One region of the Kitasatospora sp. NBC_00458 genome, then DNA from elsewhere that is predicted to be linked to it. Evidence: riboswitches for the same ligand, from Rfam matches in the RefSeq annotation. Region 1 holds a riboswitch; each other region holds the start of a gene.
What was found. Region 1 has a riboswitch for cyclic di-AMP ahead of OG550_RS22245 (LysM peptidoglycan-binding domain-containing protein). Riboswitches for the same ligand answer to the same signal wherever they lie in the genome.
Positions count from the first base shown of each region.

Region 2: another riboswitch for cyclic di-AMP. It lies ahead of OG550_RS30055 (glycoside hydrolase family 16 protein); the one in region 1 lies ahead of OG550_RS22245 (LysM peptidoglycan-binding domain-containing protein).
Region 3: another riboswitch for cyclic di-AMP. It lies ahead of OG550_RS20580 (M23 family metallopeptidase); the one in region 1 lies ahead of OG550_RS22245 (LysM peptidoglycan-binding domain-containing protein).

Region 1 is NZ_CP107904.1:5,336,325-5,339,562, reverse strand. Features, by position in the region: gene OG550_RS22245 (LysM peptidoglycan-binding domain-containing protein) at 278-1,249, opposite strand; cyclic di-AMP (ydaO/yuaA leader) riboswitch at 1,251-1,398, opposite strand; gene OG550_RS22240 (cytochrome P450 family protein) at 1,629-2,927, opposite strand; gene OG550_RS22235 (SDR family NAD(P)-dependent oxidoreductase) at 3,085-3,238, shown strand, end outside.
Region 2 is NZ_CP107904.1:7,365,497-7,368,734, reverse strand. Features, by position in the region: gene OG550_RS30060 (hypothetical protein) at 1-162, shown strand, start outside; gene OG550_RS30055 (glycoside hydrolase family 16 protein) at 326-1,567, opposite strand; cyclic di-AMP (ydaO/yuaA leader) riboswitch at 1,591-1,659, opposite strand; gene OG550_RS30050 (phenolic acid decarboxylase) at 2,214-2,543, shown strand; gene OG550_RS30045 (alpha/beta hydrolase) at 2,605-3,238, opposite strand, start outside.
Region 3 is NZ_CP107904.1:4,939,874-4,943,111, reverse strand. Features, by position in the region: gene OG550_RS20585 (hypothetical protein) at 1-734, shown strand, start outside; gene OG550_RS20580 (M23 family metallopeptidase) at 869-1,735, opposite strand; cyclic di-AMP (ydaO/yuaA leader) riboswitch at 1,748-1,906, opposite strand; gene OG550_RS20575 (YiaA/YiaB family inner membrane protein) at 2,151-2,441, shown strand; gene OG550_RS20570 (alpha/beta fold hydrolase) at 2,623-3,238, shown strand, end outside.

The sequences.
Region 1 (3,238 bases):
ATTGCGGAGTCGTTACGACCAGAGCCTAACCGCACGGGCTCTCCGGGCCACGTCGGCCTCGGTCCCGTCTCAGCGTGTGGCACTGCTACCCACCGGTAGTTCACCTGGTTGACCCACGGGGAGGGGCCGGATCCGGACGAAGGGGGACGAGACCGGCCGGCCCCGCCCCCCTGCCGCCGGTCCGTCGACCGGACGGCCCGGCCCGGTCGAACCGGCCCGGCCCGAACGGACGGAGCGGGCCGGACGGACCGTGCGGGCCGGACGGAGCGGACCGGCATCAGCCGAGGGTCAGCACCTGGCCGGGGACGATCAGGTCCGGGTCGCCGCCGACCGTGCCGCGGTTGCCGTCGTACAGCGCCTGCCAGCCGCCGGAGACGCCCTGGCCGGCGGCGATGCCGGCGAGCGTGTCACCGGCCTGGACGGTGTAGCCGTGGCCGGCGCGCTGCTGGGCGGCCGGAGCGCTCTGGGCGGCCGGGGCACTCTGGGCGGCGGCCGGGGCGGCGTACTGCTGGTAGACGCTCTGGTGGCTGGTCCAGTACCAGGCGCCGTTGTTCTGGTACCAGAACACCTTCGCGTCGGCGTCCCAGCCGGCCTTGCCGGCGAACGACGGGGCCTGCGCGTTCTGCTGCACCTGCGGCTGGGCCTGCTCGGCGCGCTGCTGCACGTACTGCTCGGCCTGCGGCTTCGGGGCCTGCTGCTGCGGCTGGGCCTGCGGCTTGGGGGCGGCGTGCTTCGGGGCCTGCTGCGGCTGCTGGGCGGGCTTCGGCGTCTCGGGCTTCGGCGAGGCGTGCTTCGGCGCCGTCGGCTGCTGGGCCGCCGGCTTGGCGTCCGCCGAGGAGTCCGCCGAGGTGTCGACCGACGCCGGGGCGCCGCCCTTGCTCAGACCGGCCTTCTTGGAGCAGACCGGCCAGGCGCCCGGGCCCTGCGAGGCGAGGACCTTCTCCGCCACCGAGATCTGCTGCGCCTTGGAGGCCTGGTTGGCCTGCGGCGCGTACGCGGTGCCGCCGAACGCCTTCCAGGTGCTGGAGGTGAACTGCAGGCCGCCGTAGAAGCCGTTGCCGGTGTTGATGCTCCAGTTGCCGCCCGCCTCGCACTGGGCGACGGCGTCCCAGGTGGAGACCGGGGCGGCGGAGGCGCCGGTGGCGCTGAGGATCGGCATCGCCAGGCCGACGCCGGCGACACCGGCTACGGCGATGGCCTTCTCGGTCTGGGTGCGACGACGGTGACGGCCGTTTCCAACGAACAGCATGAAGGTCCCTCTCCGCACGCCTGCGAGGTGAGCTGTCGGGTTCGGACCGGGAGGTGGCCCGGCCGCACGAGGCGGCTTCACCCCAAGCCGTGGGGACGGCAACAAACCTGGTTCCCCCGCCCCTGCCCAGGGTCTGGTCGGTTTCCCGGGGCACGGCGGGCAGGACTCGGCGTTCCGTGCTCGGGGCTCGCAGCTGCGAACTCCAGGGAGAGTAGACAGATCCGCGGAGCAATCACAAGCTCATATCGTCGGTATCACACGGAAATCACGTCAGGCGATCGATTGCCCACCAACAGAGGCGCTATGTCCGGGTTGATGGTGGTTCAACCCACGCACAGAGGCGCGCCGGAGACCCGCCGTCAGCGTGTCGCGGGCCGGGTCAGCCGACAGCCGGAGTGTCGGCGGAAGGTCCGGTAGGAGCCTCCGTGGGCGCTTTCTCCGGGGTGAATTCCACCGGAAGTTCACGAAGTCCACGCATGATCAGACCACCGCGCCACCGCAGGTCCCCGGGACTGCCCGCGAGCCGCAGATCGGGCAGCCGGGTGAGCAGGGTGGCCAGCGCGGCCCTCCCCTCCAACCGGGCCAGCGGGGCGCCGATGCAGTAGTGGATGCCGTGCCCGAAGCCCAGGTGCGGGTTGTCCGCGCGCGCCAGGTCGAGGGTGTTCTCGTCGGCGAACCGCGCCGGATCGCGGTCCGCCGCCGCGAGCACCACCAGCACCGGGTCACCGACCGGGATCTCCACTCCGCCGATGGTCAGTGGGCTGGTCGCGAACCGCCAGGTCGCCAGCTCCACCGGCCCGTCGTAGCGGAGGAGTTCCTCGATCCCGGTCTCCAGCAGACCGCTCTCGCCCCGGGCGATCGAATCCTGGAGCAGCGCCCGCTGCCCCTGGTTGCGCAGCAGCGCGTAGGTGCCGTTGCCGATCAGGTTGACGGTCGTCTCGAACCCGGCGAAGAGCAGGATGAAGGCCATCGCCGCGGCCTCGTTCTCGGTGAGGTGCTCACCGTGGTCGCTGGCCCGGATCAGCCCGGAGATCAGGTCGTCCCCGGGGTCCGCCCGCTTGCGGTGGATCAGCTCCGCCAGGTACGCGCGCATCCTCTTCACCGCGCGCCCCACGCCACCGCGCTGACCACCGCCGTGCCGGATCATCATCCCGGCCCAGTCCCGGAAGTCGTCCTGGTCCTCCGGCGGCACCCCGAGCATGTCGCAGATCGCGTAGATGGGGAGCGGGAAGGCGAACTCGTGGATGAGGTCGGCGCTCCCGCGCTGCGCGAAGCCGTCGATCAGCCGGTCGGTCAGCTGCTGCACCCGGGGCTCGAAGGCCGCCACCCGGCGCGGCGTGAACGCCTTCGACACCAGGCGGCGCAGCCGGGTGTGGTCCGGCGGGTCGATGTTCAGCAGGTGCGTCATCAGGTCGGCCTGGCGCTCCCCCGGGATGCCCACCCGGCCGGTGCGGTGCGCCTGCCCGCTGTGGTGCACCGGGTTCTTCGAGAGCCGGCCGTCCGCCAGCGCCTGCCGGGCGTCCGCGTACCGCGTCACCAGCCACGCCTCCACCCCGCTCGGCAGGGTGGTGCGGTGCACCGGCTCGTGCTCCCGGAGCCAGGCGTACGCCGGGTACGGGTCGGCGGCGAACTCCCAGGTGAAGAGCGGAGGGCGGTCGGAGGCGGGCTGAACTGGCATGGGAGGACGGTATCCCGGGTGTACTCCGGACCCGGGAGGCGTGAGCCTGGTCACCTGAGGGGTATTCCCTGTTGCGGGGGGTCAGGACGTGCCTACGATCCTCCGCAAGATGTCCGTGGGCGCCGGTGCGGAGCCGCCCACAGGGAGGAGCAACACCATGCGGGTCACCGGTTCGGTCGTCGTGATCGCAGTACTCAACGGCGGGTCGGGGGCCGACCTCGCCCGCAGGTTCACGGCCGCCGGAGCCGCCGGGCTCCTCATCGCCGACCAGCAGGTCGGCATCGCCGAGGACCTCGCGACGGAGCTCGACC
Region 2 (3,238 bases), 2.0 Mb from region 1:
GGCGTCTTCCGCAGCGCGACCGCCCTGATCCCGGTCCGGCTCGCCCCCACCGTCCCCCTCGGCGAGCTGTCCGGCGGCTACGTCGCGGTGCGCAGCGACGACGACCGCAACGAGGCCAACAACCGGCAGCCGTTCACGATCCAGGTCGTGCAGACCGCCTGAGACCGCCCGCCCCGGCCGGGGCGGGCGGTCTCCACGGACGCCGGGTTCCCGTCCGGACGGCTTTGCAAAGTGTCACTTTGCAAAGTGCCGTCCGCCGGGTCGGCGTCCTCGCGGGCACGTCCTCGCGGGCACGTCCTCGCGGGCACGTCCTCGCGGGTACGACCTAGCGGTAGACCCGGACGTAGTCCGCGGCGAAGGTGATCGGCGCAGTGCCCTGGGGCGCGGGGTGGTACTGCCCCGCGCTCAGGGACAGGTTGAGGATCAGGTACGCGGACCAGTCGGTGCCGACGCCCTTGCCGTCCGAGAAGACCTTGACCCCGTTGACGTACCAGTCCACGGACGTGGCGCCGTAGTGGGTGCCGATGGTGACCCAGCCGTCCTTCGAGATCGCCTTGGCGTCCGTGTAGTACAGGTGGCCGGGCTTGACGTGGTTGGTCAGCTCCAGCAGGTTCGGGTTGTCGGGGTGGTACTCGAAGGTGTCGATCTCCCCGTTGCCGTTCTTCCAGGTCCAGAGCGCCGGCCAGGCGCCGGTGCCGGCGGGGAGCTTGACCCGGGTCTCGGCGTAGTCGCCGGTCTTCACCTGGAAGCCCTCGCTGGAGTACTCGGTGGTGAGCAGTCCGGTGTCCCAGGACTGCTTGCCGTTCTCCAGCTTGTTGGCGCCCGGCTTGGCGGTGAAGGTGGCGGCGCCGCCCGAGACGGTGACGTTGTTCTTGTTCAGCCAGTCGAGCTTGTTGTCGTCCGGGTTGTGGTTGCCGTAGTGGTAGGCGCTGCTGCGGTCGCCGGTCCAGCGGGAACCGTAGGCGACGGGGCCGCTGAACTCGTCCGACCAGGTCAGCTTCTTGCCCGCGACGGGGGCGCCGGTGGCGGGCGGCGTGGTCGGCGTCGGGGTGGGGGTCGGCGTCGGGGTGACGGCGGAGGAGACCACGAGCTGGCGGGAGGGCAGGTTGTGCCAGGCGCCGCCGAGGTCCTGCCAGAAGCCGAACTGGGTGTAGGTGCCGGCCGCCAGGGTGCGCGAGCCGGTGGTGATCGACAGGCCGCTCGGGCAGATCTGCGCGTTGCTCGCGCTGCCGGGGAAGTCGAGGTTGCGGCCGGCCGCGTCACGGATGCCGACCCCGACGGTCTTGGCCGTGAAGCAGGCCGAGGAGTGGACGCTCAGCGACGCGGCCGAGGCCTTGCCGGCGACCATCGCGGCCGGGGTGAGGCCGTCCTGGGTGACGGTGGGCGCGGCCGCGGCGGGCGCGGTGGCGGCCTGGGCACCGGTGAGGGCCGGGACGCCGAGCAGGCCGGCGCCGGTGACGGCGAGCGCTCCGGTGACGGCCAGGGCGGCGGTGCGGCCCCGGTGGGAGGGGCGGGCGTGGCGGGGCGCGTGGCGCCGGGCAGGCTGCTGCTGCGGGGCAGTGGGCATGGCTTGGTCCTCTGCGACGCCTGCGAGGTGAGCTGTCGGGTTCGGGCTGAGGTTGCCCGGCCGCCTGTGGAGCGGCTTCACCCCTAGCCTCGGTCCGGGGCGCGGGGGCGCACGGACCGGGGCACTGACCTTGGGTCCCCCGCTCCCGTCCGCTGTGGTGCTCGGGTGCCGGCCGGCGGGTGGACAGGACTCGGCGTCCCGACGGCGGGAGTCCGCTGACAGCGGACGCCCCTGCAGGCTAGGCAGGCCGTCGGGGGCCGGACAACTCCGTACGGGCGGTTGTCGCGCAGGTCACAGGCCGGGCCGCGCGGATGATCAACGTGCCTGCGGAGTTGATCAGTTGGCGCGGCCGCTCCGGCCCGCACCCCCGCCGGGGCGGGTTCCGGCCCCGGCGGGGCCCCGTTCGCGCGGCCCGGAGGGTCCGGCGGGCCCGGGAGCCCGGTGCGCCCGGCGGAACGGGGAGCCGGGTGGGGCCGGACCGGGTGGGGCCGCCGCGGGTCCGGCGCGGGCACCGGTCCGCAGGCTGTCGCCCGATGCCCGAGTACGCCGCGAAAGACGGGGCAGTCGGATAGGTTGGAGATCCAACCCGTGCCGGAACCGTCCGGACACACCGAGTACCGCATGAGAGACGAGGACCAGCCCCACCATGACCGCCCCCCTGCCCGGCTTCGCCGGCCGCACCTTCCTGTTCCAGGTCGACAACGGCGCGGCCTTCCGCAACGCCTACTCGGCCGACGGCAAGCGGCTGCGCTGGGAGGGCCTCGGCGAGTCGGCCGGTCAGTGGGAGGACGTCGCCCTGCACGTCGCCGAGGTCGGGCCGCAGGTGTACTTCGTCAGCTGGACCGAGCAGAGCGGCATCACCGTCAGCCACGTCATGGACCTCGGCCGGATGACGGTCCGCGCGTTCTGGACGTACGAGGGCGAGGGCGGCCGGGTCGGCGAGCTGCACACCGGCACGCTGCAGTCCGTGGCCTGAGGCCCGTCGGGCCGGTCCCCCGAGGTGCGGGCCGGTCCCCCGAGGTGCCGGCCGGGACCGGTCAGACCGGCTGGTCGGACGACCGGCCCGGCACCACCAGGCGCTGGGAGATCCACTCCAGCGAGGACGGGAGCAGCTTGCTCCAGGTCTCGAAGTTGTGGCCGCCGGTCTCCAGCATGCTGTAGGAGACCTTCATCGGGCTGCGCACGGCGGCCACGAACGCCTCCGTCTCGCGCCGGTAGTTGCCGTCGCCCTCCTTGGTGCCGGCCAGCAGGACGGCGACCCCGGGCTGCGGGAGGTTCTTGAGGCGCCACATCAGGTCCGCCTCGTTGCGCCGCTGCTCGCTGCCCTTGAAGAGGTCCCCGGTGGTCGGGTCCTCCGCGGCCTGGTAGTAGCCGGAGAGCGAGACGGCGGTCGGGTAGACCTCCGGGTGGCGCATGGCCAGCTTGAGCGCGCAGTAGCCGCCGGTCGAGTTGCCCATGAACGCCCACGCCCGCGGGTCGGCGGAGACCCGGTAGGTCGCCTGGATCGCCGAGGGCACGTCCTTGGTGAAGTACGTCTCGGACTGGGCGCCGCCCGGGATGTCCTCGCACTCGGTGTCCTGCGGCAGTGCGGGCGAGGGGCGGACCAGCACCAGCACGGTCGGCTGCATCCGGCCCTCCTGGAGCAGCTTGAGCGCCGCGCCCGGGTAGTTC
Region 3 (3,238 bases), 400 kb from region 1:
GGCAGGAGCGGCTGCACGCGGAGGCCGAATGGCAGGGCGAGCTGGCGGCCGGGCTGCTGCGCCGGGCCGACCTGGTGACCTGGCCGCGGCTGTACGCGCTGCTGCTGCGTGCGGCCGGGGTGGACACCGCCGACGAGGCGGCGGTGCGGTCCTGGCTGGAGGCGTTCGGCGGGCTGGCGGAGGAGGAGCGGCTGGCGGCGTTCGCGGCGCTGGAGGAGGACGGCACGCTGGACCCGGTGGAGGACGGGGGCTGGGGCGGCGGGACCAGGGAGCTGGCGGTCGGGATGGCCACGGACGGTGCGCGGCGGCTGCTGGAGCAGGGGCTGATGGAGCGCAGCTACCGGAACCTGGCGGCGCTGAACGCGCTGGGCCGGCCGATGCCGGCGGAGCTGTCCGGGGACTACGGGGCGTTCGAGGAGGCCGCGGTCGTGGCGGCGCTGGAGCTGGCCGGGGAGTGGACGGTGCCGGGGCTGCCGCGGCTGCTGGTGGAGGAGTTCCCGGAGCTGGCGCCGGAGCCGGGGCAGGCGGAGATCGACGCGTACCTGGCGGGGCTGCCGGAGGAGCCGTCGGACGAAGCGTGGGACGGGTCCTCGGACGAAGCGTGGGACGAGCGGCAGTGGGACGACGAGCGGCAGTGGGGCGATCCGGCGCCGGAGGACGCGGCGGAGGACGCGCCGGCGGACGCGGCGGGGGTTTCGCCGCAGGAGCCGGCGGCGGGGCGGCCCGGGGCGTGACGGGTGCGCGGGAGCCCCGGTCCGGTCCTCGGTGGACCGGGCCGGGGCTCCTCGGCGTCGTGCACTGCCCGGCGCCCGCCGCCGGGGGCGGCGGCGGGGACCGGAGGGCGGTCAGCGGGTGACCGGAGGGGTGGTCAGGGGGTGACGCCGCGCTGCTCGAACCAGCTCTCCGGGTCCACCGGGGCGCCGCCGCCGGGACGGACCTCGACGTGCAGGTGCGGGCCGGTGACGTTGCCGGTGGCGCCGACCTTGCCGATCTGCTGGCCGGGGACGACCTTGCCGGAGCCCTTGATGATCGAGGAGAGGTGGCAGTACCAGATCTCGGTGCCGTCGGGCAGGGTCTCGACGATCCGGTAGCCGTAGGAGCCGGCCCAGCCGGCCGAGGTGATGGTGCCCTGGCCGACGGCGTAGACGGCGGTGCCGGTGTCGGCGGCGAAGTCCAGGCCGGTGTGCAGGTGGGCCCAGTAGCGGGCGCTCTGGCCGTAGTGGGCGGAGAGCCGGTAGTCGCGCACCGGGAGGTTGATGGCGGCGAGCTTGGCCTTCTCGGCCTCCTCGGCGACGCGCTTGGCCTGCGCCTGCTGGGCGACCTGGGCGGCGCGCTTGGCCTCGGCCTCCTGGGCGGCCTGCACCCGGGCGGTCTCCTCGGCGGCGGTGCGCTGGCTGTCGGCCTGCTGCTGGATCCGGGCGGCGAGGGCGAGGCCGGGGTCGGCGGAGAGGGCGACCGGGGCCTCGTCCGGCGTCTCGACGGCGGGCGCGGCGGCCGGGGTCGCGGAGGCGAAGCCGGTGGCGCCCAGGGTGGCGGCGACGGCGGTGACGCCGAGCAGCGGAGCGGTTCCGCGGGTCTGACGGGGCATCCGGTGCCGGTTGGTCTCGGCGACCGGGGCGGTCTCGTCGGCCGGGCCGCCGTACGGGCCCTGGTGGGCCGCGGGGCGGGGGTGGTCGAGCAGCTGGGTGCCGGCAGAGGGGCCGGACGGGTGTGCCGGGGTGTGCGTCGACGCCACGGAGGCGCGCTCCTTTCCTTCCTTCGCGCCTACCGGGTTAGCTGACGGGTTCGGAGCAGGAAGGTCTCCTACGGCTGGGCCTGGGCCCGGCCGATTCACCCCAAGGAACGTGGTTCCCCGGCTCCCTGGCCTGCCCGTGGGCCGACCGGCGGGATTAAGCGACGGCGCACGGTGCCGTCTGGGTACGGCGTTGGGGACCGCGCTGCGTTATCAAACGTTAATCCGAGAGGCCCCCGATTCCAAGCCATCCGTTGAGGACGACAGGATACGGCCGGGCACCACGCGGCCCGATGGGCGTTTTAGGACGATTGACGACAACTGACACTACCGAACGTGATAGGACGTCAACGAACGGCCCCCCATCTGAGTACTCCTACTCATGTGCGGCCGGCGCCGGCGCGGCCATCCTGGCGCCATGAGCGCACCGATGCAGTCCCGCACCACGGCCGCGTACTACGTCCAGGCCGTGCTGTCCTTCGCCGTCTCCGCCGTCGCCCTCGCCGTCGGGATCGCCTACCTCCCGGTCGGGGCCTGGACCCGGGCCTTCCTCGGCCTCGGCCTGCTCTACACCGTCACCTCCGCGTTCACGCTGGCCAAGGTGATCCGGGACCGCCAGGAGTCCACCGACCTGGTCACCCGGGTCGACCAGGCCCGACTGGACAAGCTGCTGGCCGAGCACGACCCGTTCAAGGTGGAGGGAGTCTGAGGCGGGTCCGCCGCCGGGACCGCCCGGGGGATCCCATCGGGCCGGCCGCCTCGGACCGCCGTCGACAGCTGTCGATAGCTTGACGGCTAAGGCTATTAGCCTTAGCTTTATGGCTATCGGCACACGCCGACGACCCGAACCCGCGCGGCACCCCGCCCGCGGCGGACCGAGGAGGCCCACCATGACCGGCACCGCCCCCGCCACCCGCCACCTCGACCTTCCCGGCGGCCGGATCGCGTTCGACGACTCCGGCCACGGCGAGGGCGCCCCCGTCCTCCTGCTCCCCGGGATGCTCGACAGCCGGGCCGCGTACCGGCACCTGCGGCCGCTGCTGACCGCCGCCGGCCGCCGGGTGGTCACCATGGACCTGCGCGGCTTCGGCGAGTCCTCGATCGCCTGGGACGACTACTCGCCCGCCGCGATCGCCCGCGACGCGATCGCCCTGCTCGACCACCTCGGCATCGACCGGGCCGTCCTGGCCGGCAGCTCGTACACCGGCGCCTCGGTGGTGAAGGTCGCCGGGGACGCCCCCGGGAGGGTCGCCGGCATCGTCCTGCTGGACGCCTTCGTGGAGAACCCGCCGCCGAACGCCCTCCAGCGCGCGGTGGTCGGCGCGATGGGCGCCCTGCTGGTCCACTCGCCGGCCTTCTGGGGCCTGTACCAGCGGAGGTTCGCCTACCCGACGGTCAAGCCCGCCGACCACGACGCCTACGTGGACGGGCTGGTCGCCGCGATGCGCACCCCCGGCCGGAAGGCCGCCACCCGCGGCTACGTCCGGGGGGACTCCGCGCCCACCG